DNA from 3 places in the Dactylosporangium sp. CA-139114 genome. Region 2 is predicted to be linked to each of the others. Evidence: riboswitches for the same ligand, from Rfam matches in the RefSeq annotation. Region 2 holds a riboswitch; each other region holds the start of a gene.

Region 1 (7,327 bases), 4.4 Mb from region 2:
ACGCGTCCTGCGTCGGGCCGGGCAGCGGCGCCGAAGCACAACGCGCGAAACGCACCCCGGCCAGGCTCGCCTCGGGCGGCGCGGGCTGCGCGGCGAGGGCGTCCAGGATCGCCGGGACGGTGTTGAGCCAGGTGGGGGACCATCGCGCCACCCGCGACCAGTACGCGTCGGGCTCGAAGCGGCCGTCCAGCACCAGCGACGCGCCGCTGACCAGCGCCGCGAGCAGCCCCATCACCTGGGCGTTCACGTGGAACAGCGGCAGGGGGCTGTACCCGCGCTGGCCCGGCCCGAACCGGTGGTGCCAGGCGACCCGGCGGGCCGCGTGCAGCAGCTGCGCCTGCGACAGCGGAACACCCTTCGGCTCACCCGTCGTGCCGGACGTGGCCAGCAGCACGGCGGGGCGCAGGGCGGCATCGGCGCTGGGCCGCACGCCGGTCGGCGGTGCGCCCGTCGGCACCGGCGCGGCGCTCCCGGCCACCCAGATCTCCACCCCCGCCCCCGGCGACGACAGCGGCGCGTCGGTGACCACGACGTCGACCCGCAGCCGGGCGAGGAAGTCCTCCAGCGCCGGCGCCGGCAGCCGGGGATCGACGGGCACCACCGTGAGCCCGGCGGCCAGCCCCCCGAGGTAGGCGGCGGCGAAGCGCAGCGGGTCGGCGACGAAGAGGCCGATCCGCGCGCCCGGCGGCACCCGGCGCGCCGCGGCCAGCCGCCGGAGCCGTCCGGCGTAGGAGGCCAGGGCCGGCCACGAGACCGCGTGACCGTCCGCGCCGGCGATGAACGCCGGCTCCCGCGGCTGCTCCCGCGCTCGTGCGGCCAGCAGCCGAGCCACCACCGTCATGCGCCTCGCCTTCCCGTACTTCCTTTGCACACAAGGGTTTCAAGGGTTTCAAGGGTTTCCGGTGCATACGCGGCCCTACCCAGCGGCGGACGACGCAATCGCCGGACGCCGCACAGCAACCTCCCGGCCGGCGGCGGTGCGCGGGGATCGCTCGCGGTGGCCGCACCGGCACCCTCCGCGAGGGACCTCGACGGTTGCGCTACCGCAACGTCACGCCGGCCGCAGCACCGGCACGACGCGCGCGGCGGAGACCTACGCGTTCACCCCGCACCAGGCGCGCTGCGTGCGGACCGCGTTCTGGCGGAACGCCGAGCAGCACCTGTTGGGCCGGCATCACGGAGGCGGCGGTGCTCAACGGCGACGACCACGACTACGAGCGCTTCGCGCCCCAGCGCCCCGACGGCGTCGCGACCCCGGCCGGCATCCGCGAGTTCGGCACCGGCGGTGCGGGCCTGCGCCCGTTCGGCGCCACCGTCGCCAACAGCGAGCGGCGCATCGCCGGCACGCACGGCCCCGAGATCGTCAGCCAGTGGCACCAGCGGCCCGCCGCCCGGCCGGGCCGGCGTCATCGCGCGGTGAGCGCCGTGCGGTGCGCGGCGTGCATCCGCCGGTCGACGATCAGGAGCAGCACCGCGGCGGCCACGGCGGCCGCGGCCAGCACGAGCCAGAGCGGCACGCGGGCGCCGAGCAGGAACACCGCGATGGGCGGGCCGACGGTGTTGCCGACCTGGAACACCGCCCACGCCGCGCCGGAGGAGCGCCCGAGTGTGCCCTTCGGGGCGATCCGCTCGACGAGCGTGTAGAACGCCGGGCTGTACGCGCACTCGCCCAGCGCGAAGGTGACCATCATGACGGCCAGGAGCGCGACCCGGGGGCCGCCGGTGAGCGCCCCGGCGGTGTAGCCCAGCAGCCACGCCGCCGCCCACAGCAGTCCCATGGTGATCAGCGCCCTGGTCTTGTGCACCCGCTCCACCCAGCGAGACACCGGCAGCTGCCCGATGAGGACCACGGCGGTGGCGACGGCGTAGAGACCGCCGACCAGCGCGGTGGAGCCGGACATCTCGGTGCGGATGACCAGCGGCACGCCGCTCTCCATCTGGGCCAGGCCGAAGGTGACCAGCAGCAGCTGCGCGACGAGCAGGAGGGCGTAGTTGAGGCCGGGCCGGAACCGGACGAGCCGCTCCCGGTGCTGCGCCGCGTCGCCGTCGGATCGCGGCAGCGGCACGCGGAAGAGGATGATCAGGGCGTACACCGCGCAGCTGACCCCGTTCGCCACGCACATCCACCGATAGCCGGTGGCGGAGCCGAGCAGCACACCGCCGAGCCCGGCCCCGGCCCCGAGGCCGAGGTTGAGCAGCAGGTAGCGCAGCGACATCGTGCGGACCTTGGCCTCGGCGGTGGCGCTGAGCGCGGTGATGATCGGCACCACGGCGGGCAGGAACGCGCCGGTCCCGACCCCGATGACGAGGACCGCCGCCAGCTCGGCGGCGTACCCGGACCCGAGTGCGACCAGCAGCCAGCCCACGGTCTGGGTCAGCAGCGCGGCGACCGCCACGATCCGCGGCGAGTGCCGGTCCACGAGCCAGCCCCCGACGACCGACATCGGCACGGCCGCACCGGCCAGGACGAGCAGCAGCAGTGCGATCGCTGCGGCGGACAGGCCGCGGAACTGGCTCAGATAGATGGCCAGAAAGGGGTAGCACAGCCCGGTGCCGACCGCGGACACGCCGTAACCGGCGACGAACCACCATGCCGCGGCGCCGAGCCGCCGCGTCGCTCCGCCGGTCCGGTCACCGCGCATTGCCAGCTCCTCCCGTGTCGCCTTGCCGGCGGTGTCGAAGATGCCCTCGCGGCCGTCGGATGTCCAATCGCCGTCCGCCGCCGGGCCACGGATCTGACGGTCCGTGGGTCGGCGGCCGCGTTGTGTAGTTGCGCGGAGTGCGCTTCTTCCAGCTAGCAGGTCTAGGCGAGGCCGGCGGCCCTGCGTAACGTCATGACTCGCTCGCCCCGGTTCGTGTCCACAACGGGTGGCGCCGGGACGGGCCCGCTGAGTCGTGCCATGCACGAGCCGGGGACCCACCGCACGTCTGGGGTGAATCCGCGGGCCGAGTGCCCGCGGTAGGGCGACCTTCGCGCCCGAATCCGTCAGCTAACCCGGTAAGCGGATGCGTGAGGGAGATTCGCCTGTGCACAGCCGCAACCCCTGTTGCAGCCATCCTCGCCCGGAGCATGTAGGCCCGGGTCTGCGTCGATCGCCGGCGGCCGCCGAGCGCTGATCACACGCAGGGCGGACCGCCGTCGCGCGGCGCCGAGTGGCGCCGCGGGCGTGCCGGGACGCGTTGCTCCGCGCGGCCCACGCCGTATCGCGGTGGCCGGCCCATGCGGCCCGCCCCCGAGCGCCGTGCCGCGCGCACAACCCCCGATGCTCAACCCTGATCGATCGCCCCTGCGCGGGGTTTTTGAGGAGAGTCGCAATGCATGCTGAACCCGTACGTGAGCAGGCCGGCCGCATCCGAGGCATCCGCCGGGTGCGAGCGGTCGCGATCTCGGGCGCCCTGCTCGCCGCGACCGCCGCGGCCGTCAGCGCGTGCGGCCAGGTCGCCGACACGTCGTCGGCCCCCGCGGCCGCAGTGGGCGCTCCGGCGGCCGGGCTTGATGCCGCCCGGGCCGTGCCTGACCCGGCCGCCGCGGCGCCGACGCAGTCCACGGCGCCGGCCCCGGCGGAGAAGGTGCTCGCCTACGACTTCCAGCTGCAGCCCAACTTCTACTACTGCGGCCCGGCGGCCACCCGGATCGCGCTGACGGCGGCGGGTCACGCCATCAGCCAGGACCGGGCCGCGTCGTTGCTGGGCACCACCACGAACGGGACGAACTCGGCCCTGGACACCACCCGGGTGCTCAACAGCGTGATCGGCGGCGGCCGCACGGTGTACCGCACCAGGGAGATTCCGGCCTACCCGGCGACGCCGGCGCAGGCGAAGCAGTTGCAGGCCGACGTGGTGTCCACCGTCAGCAGCGGGCGGGCGGTCGTCGCCAACATCGCCGGGCACCTCACGGACAACGCCGGTGTCTTCCACTCCTACGAGGGCGGGCACTACCTCACCGTCGTGGGGTACCAGGACGGCGGCAGCACAGTGAAGATCGCCGATCCGGCCAATCCCCGGGGCGACGGCACCTACTGGGTCAGCACCCCTAAGCTGGCTGACTGGATCTCCCAGCGCGGCTACTCGTACTGAGCCCGGCGCCGTAGAACTGACGTAGATGAAGGCCTCCGGCCCGGGGTGGCGCGCTCCGGGGCCGGAGGCCTGCACATGACAGCACTCACCACGTGGCGACGGGGGTTTTCCCCGGCCGGCCGGGGGTAGCTCGGAGCCGACGGTGGTGAGCGGGCCGCTCGCCTTCGGGCCGGTCGCAGCCGCTCGCCGTACGGCCAGTCGCAGCGTGGAGGACGCGATGACCAGCCTTCCCAAGCGTGACCCGGCGAAGGATCACCTGCTGAGCCCGGGCAACGCGGCACTCGTGATCATCGACTACCAGCCGCCGCAGATCTACACGGTGCGGTCCATGAACACCGGGCGGATGCTCAACAACATGGTCGCGCTCGCGCGTCTCGCCCGGGTGTTCAACGTGCCGACCGTCCTTTCGACCGTGAACGTGCAGTCGGGCGTGAACCCGGACACGGTGCCGCAGCTGCGAAACGAGCTTCCCGACATCCCCTCGTACGACCGGACGCAGATCAACGCGTGGGAGGACAGGGAGTTCCTCGACGCGGTGAAGGCCACGGGGCGCCGCAAGCTCATCATGTGCGCACTGTGGACGGAGGCGTGCCTGCTGTTCCCGAGCCTGGACGCGCTCAACGAGGGGTACCAGGTCTTCCCGGTCGTCGACGCGCTCGGGGGTACGACGATCGAGTCGCACCAGAATGCGCTCGAGCGCATCAACAACGCCGGGGCGCAGCCCACGACGTGGAACTCGGTCGCGTGTGAACTCCAGCGGGACTGGGCCCGCACCGAGACGGTGGAGGGCTTCCTGCAGACCGTCATCGACCAGAACGAGGACTGGGGCTGGTACGAGGAGCTGCGCGGGCGCGGGAAGCGGCTGCAGACCCCGGTTCCTGTGTAGCCCGCCCGGCCGCGTCCGCCGCCGCTCGGCAGCCGCCGCGGTCACGGGCCGTGGCGGCCGCGGTCGTCGGTCAGCAGCGACAGTCCTCCGCGCAGCCGTGGCTCGCGGTGGGCGTCGCGGCGGCGCGGCGGCGCGGCGGGGGCTGCGGCGGCGGTGCAGCCACCACAGGCCGAGCCCGGTCGCGGCCAGGCCGGTGGAGACGGCAAGGAGCGTCTGGCGCAGGATCGCGGCGCCCGCCGTGGTGAGCACGCCGGCGGCGACGAGCGGCGGCAGGGCGCAGCAGGCGGCGCAGGCGATCGCGGCGAGGACCCCGCTGACCTTGGATCGCAGCGGCGGCCCGTGGTCCACCGGCGGCTGCTCGGGGCGGGCGGGCGCGGGCCGCAGGAGCAGGCTCATGTGTGGTCTCCGTCGGGGTCGGGGCGGGTGCCGATGGTCAGCATCGGCATCGGACAGTCGGCGCAGGTGCAGTTGGTGAGGGAGTCGCAGCGGGCGTCGACGACCTCGGTCAGGGCCGCCCGGATCGCGGTGAGGTCGGCGATCTTCGCGTCCACCTCGGCGATCTTGTCGAGGGCGCGCTGGCGCAGGTCGGGCGTCGGGTGCCGGCGGCGGCCGGTGTCGAGGAGGCCGGCGACCTCGTCGAGGGTGAAGCCGAGCCGTTGCGCGACCTTGATGACCTGCAGCAGGGCGACGGTGCCGGGCGGGTAGAGCCGGTGGCCGCCCAGGGTGCGATCGGGCGGGGCGAGCAGGCCGCGGCGCTCGTAGTACCGCAGCGTCTGGATGTTCACCCCGGCCCGCCCGGCGACCTCGCCGGAGCGCAGCCCGGCCTCCTCGGCGGGCGGGCTGGTGGTCATGGGGTCGCCCCGGCCGCGCGCTCGGTGAGTGAGGCGAGGACGGCGGCGTGGGCGGCGGGGACCTCGACGTCGAGGACGAGCGCCTCGCCGTGCGCGGCGGCCTGCGGGGTGACGGTGAAGGTGAAGCACGAGCAGCAGGCGGTCTCGCGGGCGGCGAGGTCCCGCACCGCGGCCTCGAGGCCGGCGGGGCCGGTCAGGCGCATCCGGGCGTGGGTGGGGCTCACGGCGGTGACGGTGCGGGTGGCGGTGCCGAACAGGGCGTCGAACTCGGCCAGTCGCAGCGGGCGGTCCGCGGCCGGCAGGGTGCAGGCGCCGGGTATGTCGAAGGTCATCGCAGCTCCTCGCGCTGGCGGTTGGCCTTGACGATAAACCTGTACCCGAGTACCGGATGCAAGTGCGGGGCGCGGCTACGGGGTCAGGAGTGCGGCGGCGATCCACGGCTACCGGCTCACCCCGGATCGAGTCACCCCGGAGCGATCATTCGATAGAGGGTAATCTATACACGGGATATGGTTGCGCCGGGCGCGGGTCTGGTTCGTACAGTACCATCGCGGGTTGTGAATTGCGTGACCTCGTGATCGCGTCGCGTAATCGAAAGTCGTATCTGGGAGGACATTGCATGCGAGTCAGCGGGACCTTCAGCGTCAAGAGCTTCGTCCCCACGACGGTGGCACCCGACCCTCCGATCGAAACCGCGCTGCCCGTCGGCGTGGCGCTGATGGAGAAGCACTACGAGGGTGAGATCAGCGGGCGATCCGCGACGCTGTTCACGTCCGCGTTCGACCAGGCGTCCGGCGCCGGGACGTACGTGGCCATGGAGTCGTTCGAGGGCAGCGTGGACGGCCGCTCCGGCGCGTTCAACTTCGTGCACTCCGCGTCGACGTCGGGCTCGGACCGCACCGGGGAGTTCTTCACCATCGTGGCCGGCAGCGGCACCGCGGACCTGGCCGGCATCTCCGGCGGCGGCGGGATGACCGTGGACGGGGACGGCACGCACCGCGTGTGGCTCGAGTACGAGCTGCCCTAGCCGTCATGACGGTGGTGCGCATCGCCGTCGAGGCGGGCAAGAAGAAGACGTTCGCCGTGGCCCTGGACTGGCCCGGCTGGGCCCGGGCCGCCGCGGGCGAGGAGGCGGCCGTCGCCGCGCTGGCCGACTACGCCGAGCGGTTCCGGCCCGTGGCCGTGGCGGCGGGGCTGGCGTTCCCGGCCGAGGCCGACCTCACCTACCAGATCGTGCGGCGGTGGCCCGGCTCGGGCAACACCGACTTCGGGGTGCCGGCCGCCGTCGGCGACGAGGACCGGGCGGCGGTCGACGCCGCGCTCGCCGAGCGGCACGTGGCGCTGCTGACGGCGGCGTGGGGCCTGTTCGACGCGCAGGCCCAGGTGTCGCCGGAGGAGCTGCGCAAGGGGCCCCGCGGCGGCGGGCGCGACCGGGACGTCATGGTCGGGCACGTGCTGAGCTCCGAGGCGGTGTACGCGCGCAAGATCGGGATCAAGCACCCCGAGCCGCAGC
Region 2 (7,327 bases):
CGGGTTCATCGACCCCGGCTTCAGCGGCCACGTCACGCTGGAGCTGTCGAACGTCGCGAACCTGCCGATCCGCCTCTGGCCGGGGATGAAGATCGGGCAGCTGTGCATCTTCCGGCTGTCCTCACCGTCCGAGCACCCGTACGGCTCGGCGGTGTACGGCTCGCGGTACCAGGGTCAGCGCGGCCCCACCCCGAGCCGCTCCTGGCAGAACTGGCGCACCTGGCCGACGCAGTAAAAAAGGGTGGGCCCGAAGGCCCACCCTTTTTAAGCCACCCGGCCGTATCCGGATATCGGCTCGGAGTCGATCTTCTTCATCTGCACCGGTTGGCTGGGGTTGGGTGCGTGGACCATCCAGCCGTTGCCGACGTACAACCCAACGTGGTGCTTGTCGGGGTAGAAGAAGACGAGGTCACCGGCCTTGAGGTCGGCCCGCGAGACGCGCTTGGTGTCCTGGTACTGCCACATCGTGTAGTGCCGCAGGTAGGTGACGCCGACCTGCTTCCAGGACCACATCGTCAGGCCCGAGCAGTCGAACGTGTTCGGACCCTCGGTCGCCCACACGTACTTCTTGCCGATCTGCTGGCATCCGAACTGGGCGGCCCGGCTGCCGGGGCTCCCGTCGTACTGCTGCGGGCACGCGACCGGCTTGAGCGACCCGGTGCCGCTGCCGCTGCCGTAGGCCTGGAGGCGCATGTCCTGCAGGTTCTTGATGTCGGCGTTGATCTGCGTCTCCTGCTGATTGAGCGCGGCCTCCTGCTCGGCCTGCTTCGCGATCAGCTCGTCGAGGGGACGCTTCTGGGCGTCGTACTGCTGCTTGGCGACGAGAACGTCCTTGATCCGGTCCTGCTCGTCCTTGGCCACCATGTTGAGCATCGTCATCTGGTCGATGAACGTGTCCGGCGACCCCGTGGTGAGCATCGCGTCGAGCTTCGAGATGCGCCCGTTCTTGTACTGCAGCACGGCGAACGCGCTCACCTTGTCGAAGGCGGCGTCGACCTGGGCCTTCAGCGGCGCGATCGCGTCCTCGAGCTGCTTCTGCTTGGTCTTGTTGGCGGCGAGCTCGAGCTTGAGCTGGTTGTGCTGCTCGACGACGGGCTCGATCGTGTTCCACTTCTCGTCGATCTGCTTTTCGATCTCGCCGGGCGTGGGGTCCGCGTGCGCGAGGCCGGTGACGCCGACGGCGAGGGACAGACCGCCGAGGGTGGCGACGAGGAGCCGGACCAGTCGGTTGGGCCGCCGCGTCCACCTCAGATGGGTCTCCACCGAGGAGATACTCCTTCTTCCATGGCCGCCTACCGGGTTAGCTGACGGGTTCGGGCGGGAAGGTCGCCCTACCGCGATCTCGCGGATTCACCCCGGTGGAACACGTGGGTCCCCGGCTCGAAATCGACTCGGCGGTGCCGCCTGGCGCGCCCGTGGTGGGCGCGGACATCCAGCCGGCGCGAATTCACGTTAGGCGCGCCAGGTTCTCATGGACAAGTCGGCATCCAATTGTTGTCCGATTTGTCCCGAAGGTCAGGCAATTCGAGTGACGAACACATCATCGATTGCCCCTACAAACTGATCGTTGTTCGCGCTAGTCCCCTTGCCGCCAATACAGAGCGGATCGTCGTTCACTATCGACAGTGACGACGGAATGGTGACCCGCCCCGCCTCAACCCCGTCGACAGACACCGTGAGCAGCGAGTTACTGCGCGAACACGCGAGCCGGTGCCACCGCCCGTCGGCCACGGAACGTGTCGAGAGCGCTACGAAAATGCTCGACGAACGCGTGCCGACAATCACACAACTGGGCCGCCCGGCCTCGCCGTCGACCTGCAACTTGAACTGACTGTCACCGACCGAGAACCCTTTTTGGACGACATTGGCGCCCTTGGAAGTCTCTTCCGGCTGAACCAGCACACTGGCCCCATACGTAATGGGTCCACGACCGGGATTGAGAAACCCGGCCGGAGCACTCTGCAGGATCACGCGGGCACAACTCTGCGCACCGTAATGCTCACACCGGGGCGGAAAACGCACCGCGAGTCCGCCGTCGTGGGCCACGGTGGCGAGCTGCCCGCCCTCGGCCCGCCGCGAGCGCAGCGCCAGCCGCCCGGAGACGTCCGCGACCGGTTCGGCCAGGCCGTCGTCGAAGGTGTACCGCACCGTGACGGCCCCGTGCACCGGCGAGCCGGCCGGCCCGCTGGACGGCACCGCCACGGCCGGCGCGCTACCCATGCCGGGCGCCTTCGCGGACTGCCCGGTCAGTGGTTCGGCCGCACTCCGCCCGGGCGGCGCCGACGCCCGCCGCACCGCGAGGCCGGCAAGCCCGACAAGACACGCAAGCAGGGCACACAGCAACAACCGGCGGCGGCGCATAACCGGGCATGGTGCCCCGAATCGCCACGCCGGCGCGGCCGTTTCGAGCGCGTTCCCTCCAATGCGTTACAAGATTCATTGCTCCGGTCCGCCGGGGGCACGACCGTTGCTCCCGTCAGACACCGTTCGGCCCTGGCGGGCCTCTCTGCCACGTCCGTGGGCCCAGAAAACCCACACTCGGCGTAACGTGTCCGGCCATGCCCGACGACGCATGGCGCGAGGAGACCCGCGCCTCCTACAACACCGTCGCCAAGAGCTACGCCGAGTTCGTGACCGGCGCCTTGACCAGCGACCCGTACCTGACCGCCATCCTGCGACTGTTCGCGGACCTGCTCCCGCCGGGCGCCCGGGTGGCCGACATCGGCTGCGGCCCCGGCCACGTGACCGCCCACCTGGCGGAGCTCGGCGCGGACGCCTTCGGCATCGACCTGTCCCCGGCCATGATCGACCTGGCCCGTGCGACCTACCCCAGGCTCACCTTCGAGGTGGGCGACATGACGGAGCTGACCCTCCCCCCGGTCGGAGGCATCCTGTCCTTCTGGTCGCTGATCCACATCCCCGACGAGTCGATCCCGCCGGCCCTGGCCGGCTTCCACCGAGCCCTGAACCCGGGCGGCGTCCTGCTGCTCGGCTTCCACGCGGGCGACGGAGCCCGCCTGAAGACCGAGGGCTACGGCGGCCACCCGATGCGAGTGAACGTCCACCGCCGCCAACCGGCCCGGATGACCGAGTGGCTGACGGAGGCCGGCTTCACGGTGGAGACAACCGTGTTGTTGGACCAGCACACCAAGTCCCCGGGCGCGGCCATCTTCGCCCGCAGACCCTGAGCCGGCGACGCCGGCGATTGGTGGTTCCTAGCGGCGCGGGAAGCCCATGGTGACGCGCTCCGGGCCGCCCAGGCCGGCCGAGAGCGCGTCGGCGAGCGGCCACGCCGCCGTGCTCCGCTGGGTTGCCACCTGCGCCAGGTCGTCCATGACCCCGCTCTAGCGCCGGCCGTCCATCGCGACCATCACCTGGTCCGCCGACCGCGACCCGCTCGTGTCGCGCACCGCCGACTCGATCGGCCCGTGCGGCGGCGAGTACCCGTTGACGTGCGGCAGCGCCGGTCCGAGCGCATCCAGGATCCCGCGCCACGTTTCGGCGGGCAGGGTGACCCGGTAGGTGTGGTACTCGTCGAGCCGCAGATCCGCCCGCGCGACGGTGAACTCGCACCACCGCGACCAGCCCGCGGCCGCGACCTTCGGGGGCGTGGCGCGGACCCGCCAGCGGTAGGACACCCCGTGCCCGAGCGGCCCGATCCGCTCGATCGGCAGCGCCGTGGTGTGCTCCGGCCAGTTGCCGTCGCCGCCGAACTGCTCGCCCTCCTGCGGGATGGGGCCGTCGAGGCCCTGGAGCTGGAACGCGGTCTCGACGTGCGGCACGCCGGGCGCGGCCGGAACCGTCGCGGACAGCACCGGATACACGGTCGTCACGACGGGCCGGTTCGCGCCGGTCGCACAGCCGCGGTTGTCGGACTGCAGCCCGACGGCGAGCACCACACCGGCGTACACGGGGTCCTTCGGGTCCGCCGCGGGTGCCCCGGCCGCGCGATCGCGCTCCTCCTGCGGGTAGTCGCAGGTCTCCTGACCGCTGAGGACGTTGGCCGGCGCCGCGATGCGGGCCTGGCACTCGGCGAGCGTGATCCCGCTGGGCCGCCACGCCGCCTCGGCCGGGGACCCGTCGGTGGGCCGCACCGCGATGGCGGTGCCGAGCGCCAGAACCAGGACGCCCGCGGCGCCGGCGGCCATCCGGGTCAGCGTTCGGGACGCCTCGGACTCGGTCGGCGCGGACACGGGCGCGGGTGGAGGCGGCGCGGCCGGCTGGGTGGGCACGTGTGCCCAGCCGGCGTAGTCGGGCGGGAGGTGCGGAACGGTCACGGCCCCGTCCATCGGCACCGGTGCCCCGAACCTGAGCACCGCGGTGTCAGACATCAACCAGAACTGCTCCCAGTCGCCATCGCCGCGCGGTTGGCGATCAGCGGCTGGTTGCCGCCCGCCTCGGCGGTGACGCTGCCGCCGCGAACTCCCCCAACACGCGAAAGTTTCATCGCCGCGAGGCCTCCGCTCGGTGTGACCCAGGAAAGCGCTTGCCTCATCGATGGTCAGGCGTTGAGCATTGACTGCTCTGGATTCGATGCCCTGGGAGGACACATGCGCACAGGGAGCATCCTGCTCATCGCCGCCGGTGTCGTGGCGGCGAGCGGGACGCCGGCGTTCGCGGCCACGACCGTCACCGTGGCGGCTGACGGCTCCGGCAACTACCGCACGGTCCAGGCCGCGATCGACGCCGCCCCCGCCAACAGCGGCAGCACCTACACGGTGAACATCAAGCCCGGCACGTACCGCGGCACGGTGAGCATCCCGTCCAACAAGCCGAACATCAGCCTGGTCGGCACCGGGTCGGCCGCCACCGCCGTGGTCATCGTCGAGGGGCACGCGGCCGGGCTCACCAAGCCGGACGGCAGCACCTACGGCACGGCCGGCAGCGCCACCGTCACCATCGCGGCCGCCAACACCACCGTGTCCAACCTGACCATGTCCAACGACTTTGACGAGGCCGCGCACAACCTCAGCGCCGAGCAGGCCGTGGCGGTCAACACCTCCGGCGACCGCGTGCAGTTCAGCAACGTGCGGATCCTCGGCAACCAGGACACGCTGCTCGTCAACACCTCGGGAACGGCGGTGCGCCGGCTGTACGTGCGCAACTCCTACGTCGAGGGCGACGTCGACTTCATCTTCGGCGCCGGCACCATGGTCTTCCAGAACGGCGAGGTTCGCTCGCTGACCCGCGGCTCGTCGTCGAACAACGGCTACATCACCGCCGCCGCGACGAACGTCAGCAACAAGTACGGCTTCCTGTTCTGGGGCACCCACCTGACCAGCAACGCGCCGGCCAAGACGGTCTACCTGGGCCGGCCCTGGCACCCGGGCGGCGACGTGAACGCGATCGCGCAGGTGCTCTATCGCGGCGTGAGCATGGACGCGCACATCCGCGACGACCCGTGGACGGACATGTCCGGCTTCTCGTGGCGCAGCGCGCGCTTCACGGAGTACAGCAGCACCGGCGCCGGCGCCGTGGTCAACAGCAACCGGCCGCAGATGAGCGCCTCGACCGCGGCCCAGTACACCCCGACGGCGTACCTCGCCGGCTCCGACGGCTGGAATCCGATCCACTAGCGACCCGGGTGACTACGGCACCAAGGTCTAGGTCGACCGGCCCGATGTGAGCAGGGGCGCCCGCACCGCGGGCGCCCCTTCCGTTCACAGGCCGGTGAACTGTTCCCAGCTCCCGGCCGCGGTGCGGTTGGCGATGAGCGCGGAGCGGCCGCCGTTCTCCGCCGTCACATAGCGGTTGTTCGCGCCGGCCCGCAGCATGGCGCTGCCGTTCCAGCCGGGCTCCACGGAGAACTTCTCCCACGGGCCGACCGCCGTGCGGTTGGCGACCAGCGGGGCGTTGCCGCCGTTCTCCGCGACCACGAAGCGCTGGTTGGCGTGGGAGAACAGGGCGATGTACCCGTCCCCGGCCTCGATCTCGTCGAAGCTCTCCCACAGGCCGGGCGCGTCGCGGTTGGCGATCAGCGGAGAGTTCCCGCCGTTCTCCGCCGTCACGTACCTGTAGTTGCTCAGCGAGATGAACTGCCGATACGTCGACCTCGTCGCGTAGAACTGCTCCCACGGGCCGATGGCGGCACGGTCGGCGGTCAGCGGGCCGGAGCCGTTGTTGCCGCTGACATACCGGTTGTTGGAGACCGACAGCAGGCTGAACAGCCCGTTCCCGCCCGTGACGATCTTGAACCGGGACGCGTCGGCGACCGCCGCGGCATTCGCGGTCAGCTTGCCGGCGGCGTCGACGGTGAGGTACTTGCCGTTGACCGTGGCCCGGAACACCACCACGCCGCCGCCCACGTCGATCTGCGCGAGCGTCTCCCACGGCCCGGCCGTCGTCCGGTCGCCGACCAGCGGCTGCGCGCCGGCGCCCTCGGCCGAGACGTACCGCAGGTTGCTGGCCGACAGCATCGCGAACCAGCGGGTCACGGACTGCAGCGTGATCTGCTGGCTCGTGGTCGCCTTCGCGCCCAGCTCGTCGGTCACCGTCAGGGTCACGGTGTAGGTCCCGCCGTGCGCGTAGTCGTGGAAGTTCGGCGCGTCGACGCCGGTGTTGCCGTCGCCCCAGTCGATGCTCCGGCTGAGGGAGGAGCCGAAACCGTGCTTCGAACCCGAGGCGTCCCAGAAGACGCGGTTCGATTCCGGCTGCGGCGTGAGCACGAGGCTCGCGGTGGGCGGGGCCGGGTGGACGGTCGCGATCGCGAGGCCGACCGGGTTGAAGCCGAGGTCGCCCTCGGTCGCCTTGGCGGTGTTGGTGGCCGTGTCGATCACGACCAGGTTGTGGTCGTTGTTGGTGACGATGGCGCGGGTCCCGTCGGGCGTGATGGCGACCGATTTCGGGGCGACGAACCCGGCGACGGTCGCGGTGACCGTGTTCGTCGCCGTCGAGATCACCCGCACGGCCCGGTCGCCGGGCACATACGCCCGGGTGCCGTCCGGCGTGATGGCGATGTCGCGGGCGCCGTCGTTCGTCGGGATGGTCGCGGTCACCGTGTTCGTCGCGGTGTCGATCGCCGACACCGAGCCGGTGCCGGCCGAGTTGGCCACGTAGACCCGGCGGCCGTCGGGCGTCACCGCGACGTGCTGCGGCTGCCCGGGAACGGAGACGGTCGCGGTGACCGTGTTCGACGCGGTGTCGACGACCTTCACCGAGGCTCCGGATTCGTCGGCGACGTAGGCCCGGCGGCCGTCCGGGGAGACGGCCACGTCGGCCGGCTGGGAGCCGACCTGGACAGCCGCGACGACCGCGTTGGTGCGCGCGTCGATCACCGACAGTTTCGTGGTGCTGGTGACGTAGACGCGGGCGCCGTCCGGTGAGACCG
Region 3 (7,327 bases), 1.5 Mb from region 2:
CCTTGGCCGCCGAGGCCACCGAGCGCTGCACCGTCTCGAGCTCCATGCCGAGGTCCCCGGCGAGCTTGCGCGCGTATTCGGGCCGCAGCGTCCGGTCCTTGATCTTCGCGACCAGCGGCGCGGTGGCCCGCAGGGCGCCGACGCGGCCCTCGGCGGTGTCGAGGTCGAAGCGCTGGATGACCGAGCGCAGCGCGAAGTCGAGCAGCGGCTGCCGGTCGGCGACCAGGTCCCGCACGGCCGCGTCGCCCTTGGCCAGCCGCAGCTCGCACGGGTCCATGTTGTCCGGGCCGACCGCGATGAACGTCTGGGCGACGAAGCGCTGATCGTCCTCGAACGCGCGCAGCGCCGCCTTCTGCCCGGCCGCGTCGCCGTCGAACGTGAAGATGATCTCGCCGCCGTAGCCGTCGGCGTCCATGAGCAGCCGCCGCAGCACCGAGATGTGGTCGCCGCCGAACGCGGTGCCGCAGGTCGCCACGGCCACCGGGACGCCCGCGAGGTGGCAGGCCATCACGTCGGTGTACCCCTCCACGATCACGACCCGGCTCTGCTTGGCGATCTCGCGCTTGGCCTGGTCGATGCCGTAGAGCACGTGCGACTTCTTGTACAGCGGCGTCTCGGGCGTGTTGAGGTATTTCGGCCCGTCGTCGTCATCGAACAGCTTCCGCGCGCCGAAGCCGATCACCTCGCCCGAGATGTCCCTGATCGGCCACACGAGCCGCCGCCGGAACCGGTCGATGAGCCCGCCGGAGCGCCCCTCGCGGCACAGCCCGGCGGTGATCAGCTCCTGCGCCGAGAACCCCTGCACCCGCAGGTGCTTGGCCAGGTTGTCCCAGCCCTCCGGGGCGAACCCGCACCCGTAGCGCTCGGCCGCCTCCTTGCTGAACCCGCGCTGCGCCAGGAACTCGCGCGCCTTGCGGGCCCCGGGCGTGCCGAGCTGCGCGGCGTAGAAGCGCGCCGCCTCGGCGTGCGCGGCGATCAGCCGGTGCTTCTGGCCACTGGGCCGCACCGGGGCGCTGCCGGCCTCGACGTAGTGCAGCTGCAGCCCGGCCTTGGACGCCAGCCGCTCGACGGACTCCACGAACGAGAGATGGTCGTGGTCCATCAGGAACTTGATCGCGTCGCCACCGGCGCCACAGCCGTGACAGAAATACACGTTGCGGGTCGGTGAGACGTTGAACGAGGCGGTCTTCTCGTCGTGGAACGGGCACAGCCCCTTGAGGTTGCCGCCACCCGCCGACCGCAGCGTGACGTGCTCGGAGATCACGTCCTCGATCGACGTGCGCTCCCGGACCAGGGCGATGTCCTCGTCCTTGATCTTGCCGGCCAACCGCCACCTCCCCACCAGTCCGGCTTGCGCGCTGTCATACATCCTGCCTCGCGGCTACGACAATTTACGACTCGCACGCCGCCGACGCCTCTCCGGGCGCCTCCCCCGCACCCTCCCCGGGCACCCACCGGGGCGATAAGGCCCTATGGCCTCCGACACCCCACCATCCACAGTGGAGCCGGCGCACGCTCCAGCGGGCGACGCGCGGATCGCGGGTCCAGGCGGCCGGCGCGCGATCCGCCGGGCGGTGACGCGCATCGTGAGGTCGCAGCGGCGCGGGACCGGGGCACGCTCGGGCGGCGACACGCGGATCGCCGGGAGGCACGCCCGGCACGCCCGGGCGTGTGACGCGCGGATCGCTGGACGCGCCCGGGCACGCTCCGGCGGGCGACACGCTGATCGTTGGGGACGCGCCCGGGCACGCTCCGGCGGGCGACACGCTGATCGTTGGGGACGCGCCCGGGTACGCCCGGGCGGGCGACACGCGGATTTCGGCGCGACACGCACCGTACGGGCGAATGCGGTCTTCGCCACACGGCCCCTCCATTGCGGAATCCGGCATGCGCACCCGGCCGCTTCGGCATACTTGACCAGGTTCACGGGCGCCGACGGCTCGCATCGGCACGGCCCGATCTCGAGCACCTGCTGCGTGCTCCCTCTGGCGATGGGTGGTGCGACCGCGGTGGTCATCGTGCTGCGGACCACGGATGACGTCCTGCGCTGGGCCGGCCGCCTGGTCGACCCGCCCCTGCGAACGGCGATCGGGCGCCTGCCCGAGCCGTCCCGGGAGGTCGCCGAGCTGCAGCTGGGCTGGCACCACCGCACCTGGGGCGGCGAGGACGCCCCCGCCGCCTCGATACGCAGCGCCCTGACCCTGGTGTGCGCCGACGCGGTCGGCGGCGACCCCCACGACGCGGTGCCCTCGGCCGTCGCCGTCGAGCTCCTGCACCACTGGTCCGCGATCCGCCGCGACCTGGTCGACGAGCACCCCGACGGCACCGCCTGGAGCGTGGTCGGCGCCGAGCCCGCCTCCCTCGGCGGCGAGGCCCTGCTGGCCCTCGCCTTCGACGTGATCGCCACCGGCGACCCGACCCACAGCAGCCCCGCCCGCCCCCGCCAGCGCCCCGGCCGCCCCGGAGCCGACCGGGCCATGCTGCGCATCCTGGGCGACGCGGTGCAGGAGCTCCTGCACGGGCAGCACGCCTCCCTGGCCCTGCGCGACACCCCGCCCCTGGCCCGCACGCAGCCGTCGACCGCCGACCGGCGCCCGGCCCGCGACTGCTCCGAGGCCGGCCACACCCGGGCCGGACTCGCCGCCGACCGGCGCCCGGCCCGCGACTCCTCCGAGGCCGGCCACACCCGGGCCGGACTCGCCGCCGACCAGCGCCCGGCCCGCGACTCCTCCGAGGCCGGCCGCACCCGGGCCGGACTCGCCGCCGACTCGCCGGCCGTGAGCGCGGACCGCCACGAGGCCGACGACACCGGCGCGGCATCGCACCCGCAGCGCCGCACCGCCGACGAGGACGGGGCCGGCAACGCCCGGGGGCGTGCGGTGGACGCGGGGCGGGGGCCGGTGGGCGGCGAGGAGCGTACCGATCTCCTGCGCGACTGCCTGGCCATGGTCGAGCAGCGCACCGGTGCGCTGTTCGGCGCCGCCTGCGCCCTGGGTGCGGTGGCCGGCGGCGGGGATCCGGCGCAGGTGGAGCGGCTGCGGCTGTTCGGCGTGCGGCTGGGCCTCGCGGTGCAGTTCACCGAGGACCTCCTGGGCATCTGGGGCGAGCGCGGCGGCATCGGGCCCGACCTGCGCCGGCGGCGGCGATCACTGCCGGTGGCCGCGGCGATCGCGGCCGGCGCCGACGAGCTGGCCGCGCTCTTCGAGGGCCGGGCCCGGCTCAGCGACGCGGACGTGGAGCGCGCCGCGAAGACGATCGAGCAGTCGGGCGCCCGCGAGTGGTGCCGCCGCCAGGCCGAGGAGCTGCTCTCCCAGGCGCTGCTGGCGCTCGACCTCGCGTCGCCCTCCCCCACGGCCGTGGCCGAGCTCGTCGCGCTGGCCCGCCGCGCGACCGCCACTCCCCGCTGAGCACAACCTCCCGCCACGCCGCGCTGAACACGGCCGCCGCTCCCCGCTGAACACGACCTCCCCGCCACGCCGCGCTGAACAGGACCGCCGTTCCCCGCTGCACACGGTCTCCTCGCAACACTGAGCCCGGCCACCCACTGCGCGCCGAGTGTGTCGCCGCCGATGCCCGGCACGCGCGAATCCTCGGCTCGGGCGAACCGGGGCGAGGCCCGCGTACGCCTAAGGGGGTGAGGCGGGGGAGGCAGCGATCATGGTGGATGCCGTCGAGCAGGAGTTCCACGAGTTCGTGCGGGCGCGGCTGCCCGGGCTGCGGCGCGCGGCGTACCTGCTCTGCGGGGACTGGACGCGCGGGGACGACATCGTGCAGCGCGCGCTCACGGACGTGTACGTGCGCTGGCGGCGGATCCGGCGGGCCGGGAACGTCGACGCGTACGTGCGCACCGTGCTGGTGCACCGGTTCATCGACGAGCGTCGGCGCGGCTGGTCCTCGCGCGTGTCGCTCGTGGACCGGGTGCCGGAGCGGCCGGCCGAGGACGCCGCGCTGCAGGGCATCCCCGCGGGGCTCGAGTTGCGGCAGGCGATGGCGCGGCTGCCCGACCGGCAGCGGGCCGTACTGGTGCTGCGGTTCTTCTGTGACATGTCCGTCGAGCAGACGGCCCGGGCGCTGCGCTGCGCGCCGGGCACGGTCAAGAGTCAGACCTCGGCCGCGCTGGCCACGATGCGCCGGCTGCTCGCCGAGACCACCGAGCACGCGGGGAGGGCGCGGTGAACGACTGGGAGGAGGGCCTGCGGGTCCTCATGCGCGACGGTGACGAGGCCCCGGCCTCGCGCGTCGACCTGGGGCGGGTGGTGACCGACGGGCGGCGGCGCCGGCGGCGGGCCACGGCCGCGGCCGGAGCGGTGGCCGCGGCGGTGCTCGCGCTCGTCGCCGGGGTGGCGATCACGCCGCCGGGGCGGCCGGGGGGCGGCCCGGTGCCCGGCGCGTCCAGGGCGGCGGACGAGCCGATGCCCGACACGTCCAGCGCGGCGGACGAGCCGATGCCCGACGCGTCCAGGGCGGCGGACGAGCCGATGCCCGACACGTCCAGCGCGGCGGACGAGCCGCTGCCCGACACGTCCGGCGCGATGGACAATCCGCCGCCCGATGGCCGCCCACGAGAACGAGTAGAGCATCGATCCCGTTCGCTGGGCGGCTCAGGCGATCGCGGCGACGACCTGCGCGGCCCGGTCGGCGTGCTTCTGGTACGCCCCCGGGTACGCGGAGCGCTGGACCGCCTGGGCCGCGGCCGTGACGCTCATGTTCTGCCAGCCGGACACCTGGGCGAGCGCCGAGTAGAACAGCGCGGCCGAGTGCGCCGGGTCCATGAGCTCGGCCACGCTGCCCCAGCCCTGGCTCGCGCGCTGCTGGAACAGCCCGACCGAGTCGTGATCGGTCGAGACGGCGTCGTGCGGCAGCTTCATCGAGGACGGGACGGCCGGGCTGGCGACGTTGTACAGGTCGCTCTCCTGCATCGCGGTGGCGACCGCGACGACGAGCCCCTTCTCGGGCATGCCCTGGGCGCGGCCCTGCCGGACGATCGCGGCCGCGTTGTTCATCTGGGTCTGGTTCAGCCCGGCGACCGGCCGCGGCAGGGCGGGCGGGGGCGGGGCGGCCGGCGCGGGGGCGGGCGCGCCGGAGAGCGAGGCCTGCCCGTCGAGCTGGGACAGCACGAGCGAGGCGTCCTCGGCGAACACCGGCGCGGGTGCGGCGGGCGCGGCGACCGGCGGGCGCGACGCGCCGGCGGTGGCGGTGGCGGAGTGGCCGGCCGAGCCGGACGCGAGCAGCGTGGCGGACAGGACGACGGCGGAGACGGCGACGGGTTTGACGGTCAGCAGTGGCCGGCGATGGCGCGGCTGGAATTGGCGCGGTAACGGTTTCAGCAAGATCATTCCTCAGACGGATGCGGGCGCACGCCATCGGCACGATCCCGTGGTACGAGAGGGATCGCGCGGCGGCGAAGCGAACGGTCAGCGGGTGGACACGGGCCAGGTCAGGTCCTGGCGATCACCCGTCCGAGGGAAAGACGACACAGGGCGTCGACGAACACGAGAAGTTCTCCTTCCGGTGCCGCCTACCGGGTTAGCTGACGGGTTCGGGCGGGAGGATTCGCCCTACCGTGACTCGGTCACGGATACACCCCAAGGACTGCGATGGGTCCCCGGCTCACGACGCCGAAGTGAGCGTCGCGACTCGACGGCGCCTGCCCGGTGGCCCCGCGTTTCGGGGCGCGTCTCCCGTGGCAGACCACCCGACAGTAACGGGGACTTCAGGACTCGGCCAGCCACAGCAACGGGATACCACCCGGCGCACCGGAACGCTCACCGTGCGCTGTCACACGATCGGTCATCCCGCGCCGGTGCCGTGCGCCCTTGACCTGGTACATCGCCCGATCCGCCAGGCGCAGGGCGGCCCCGGCATCGAGCACCGTGTCATCGATCACGGCCGCCCCGACGCTGACCCGCACCCGCAGCACGTGCCCGTCGTGCACCACCGGTGCCGAGACGGCCCGCTCGACCCGGTCGACGAGCGCGGCCAGGCCGGCGGCGTCGGTGCCGGGCAGGTCGGCGGCGAGCACCACGAACTCGTCGCCGCCGAGGCGGGCCACGGTGTCACCGGGCCGCACGAGCGCGCACAGCCGCTGGGCCACGGCGACGAGCACCGCGTCCCCGGCGTCGTGACCGAGCGTGTCGTTGACCGACTTGAAGTCGTCGAGGTCGCAGAAGAGCAGCGCCCCGGTGCCGCGCCCGGAACGCGCCCGGCGGACCGCGGCGGCGAGCGGCGCGGCCAGCGCGTCGCGGTTGGCCAGGCCCGTGAGCGGGTCCCGGGACGCCCGGCGCACCAGGTCGGCCTCGGCCGCCTTGCGCTCGGTGATGTCCTGGACCTGCAGGATGCCGAAGGCGGGCGGCCCGTCCACGATGGACAGCGTCGTGGCGACCCAGATCACCGTGCCGTCGCCGCGCACGCAGCGGACCTCGTAGTCGCGCACCTGGGTGCCCTTGCCCGTGGTCGCGGCGGCGAAGGCGAGCCGGGCCATGTCGAGGTCGTCGGGGTGCAGGAGCTCGGCGACGCGCAGTTCGAGCAGCTCCGCCTCGCTGCGGCCGAGCAGCTCGCACAGGGCGGGGTTGACGCGGGTCATCCGGGCCTGGGTGGCGCCGGCGAGGCCGAGCATGCACATGCCCGTACCAGCACCCGTGAAGGCCAGCCGGAAGGCCTCTTCGCTGGCGGCCAGGTGGCGGCGCTCCCGCTGCAGGGCCTCGACGAGATTGGCGTTGTTGATCGCGATGCCGGCCTGCGCGGCGAGCATCTCCAGCAGCTCGCGCTGCAGCGGCCCGGGCCGGCGACCGTCGGTGGGCAGGTCGACGCCGAGGATGCCGACCAGCTCGCCGTCGGGCGCCCGCAGCGGGGCGAACAGGGCGTCGAGCGGGTGCCAGCGCTCCTCCTCGGGCACGTCCTCGATGCCGGGCACGGTCTCGGGCACCCAGGAGTGGATGTGATCGCTGTGCCGCTCGTGCGGGAGGTACCGCAGCTGCCCCCACGCCTCCGTGCGCCCGAGGTACGCATCGAGCTCCGCCGCCGGGTACCGCGTCCCGAGCAGCGTCGCGCGCGCCTCCTCCGAGCCGGCCAGCGCGATCGCCTCGTACTCGCCCTCCGGGTGCAGGTAGTTGACCACGGCGACGGCGAACCCGGTCCCGTCCACGACGGCGTCCACGATGAGCTGCAGCGTCTCGGCCAGCGTGGTGCCGGTGTTGATGCGGCCCGTGATGCGGTACACGGAGCGGATCGCGGCCATCGCCGCGTCTCGATCACGCATCGCTCGCCTACCCGCATCCGGCCGACCTTGCACCCCTACATCGACGCATCAAACCGGATCTGAAGTAAA

The links. A riboswitch is a leader RNA that binds a small molecule or an ion and turns the genes downstream of it on or off. The one in region 2 is predicted to bind cyclic di-AMP.
Region 1: it holds a riboswitch for cyclic di-AMP, as region 2 does, so the genes downstream of both, ACQP2P_RS20490 (C39 family peptidase) here and ACQP2P_RS00385 (NlpC/P60 family protein) in region 2, are expected to answer to the same signal.
Region 3: it holds a riboswitch for cyclic di-AMP, as region 2 does, so the genes downstream of both, ACQP2P_RS39565 (hypothetical protein) here and ACQP2P_RS00385 (NlpC/P60 family protein) in region 2, are expected to answer to the same signal.

Annotation. Positions count from the first base shown of each region.
Region 1 covers NZ_CP192080.1:4,511,730-4,519,056, forward strand. Annotated here, with positions in the region: gene ACQP2P_RS20480 (class I adenylate-forming enzyme family protein) at 1-841, opposite strand, end outside; gene ACQP2P_RS20485 (MFS transporter) at 1,407-2,642, opposite strand; cyclic di-AMP (ydaO/yuaA leader) riboswitch at 2,877-3,020, shown strand; gene ACQP2P_RS20490 (C39 family peptidase) at 3,316-4,077, shown strand; gene ACQP2P_RS20495 (hydrolase) at 4,295-4,963, shown strand; gene ACQP2P_RS20500 (MerR family transcriptional regulator) at 5,356-5,814, opposite strand; gene ACQP2P_RS20505 (hypothetical protein) at 5,811-6,146, opposite strand; gene ACQP2P_RS20510 (DUF3224 domain-containing protein) at 6,434-6,841, shown strand; gene ACQP2P_RS20515 (hypothetical protein) at 6,847-7,327, shown strand, end outside.
Region 2 covers NZ_CP192080.1:76,837-84,163, reverse strand. Annotated here, with positions in the region: gene dcd (dCTP deaminase) at 1-235, shown strand, start outside; gene ACQP2P_RS00385 (NlpC/P60 family protein) at 265-1,263, opposite strand; cyclic di-AMP (ydaO/yuaA leader) riboswitch at 1,275-1,407, opposite strand; gene ACQP2P_RS00380 (LamG-like jellyroll fold domain-containing protein) at 1,516-2,361, opposite strand; gene ACQP2P_RS00375 (class I SAM-dependent methyltransferase) at 2,559-3,188, shown strand; gene ACQP2P_RS00370 (hypothetical protein) at 3,345-4,277, opposite strand; gene ACQP2P_RS00365 (pectinesterase family protein) at 4,551-5,576, shown strand; gene ACQP2P_RS00360 (cytochrome D1 domain-containing protein) at 5,661-7,327, opposite strand, start outside.
Region 3 covers NZ_CP192080.1:8,819,096-8,826,422, forward strand. Annotated here, with positions in the region: gene dnaG (DNA primase) at 1-1,327, opposite strand, end outside; gene ACQP2P_RS39555 (polyprenyl synthetase family protein) at 1,992-3,407, shown strand; gene ACQP2P_RS39560 (SigE family RNA polymerase sigma factor) at 3,658-4,176, shown strand; gene ACQP2P_RS39565 (hypothetical protein) at 4,602-5,330, opposite strand; cyclic di-AMP (ydaO/yuaA leader) riboswitch at 5,501-5,640, opposite strand; gene ACQP2P_RS39570 (diguanylate cyclase domain-containing protein) at 5,714-7,258, opposite strand.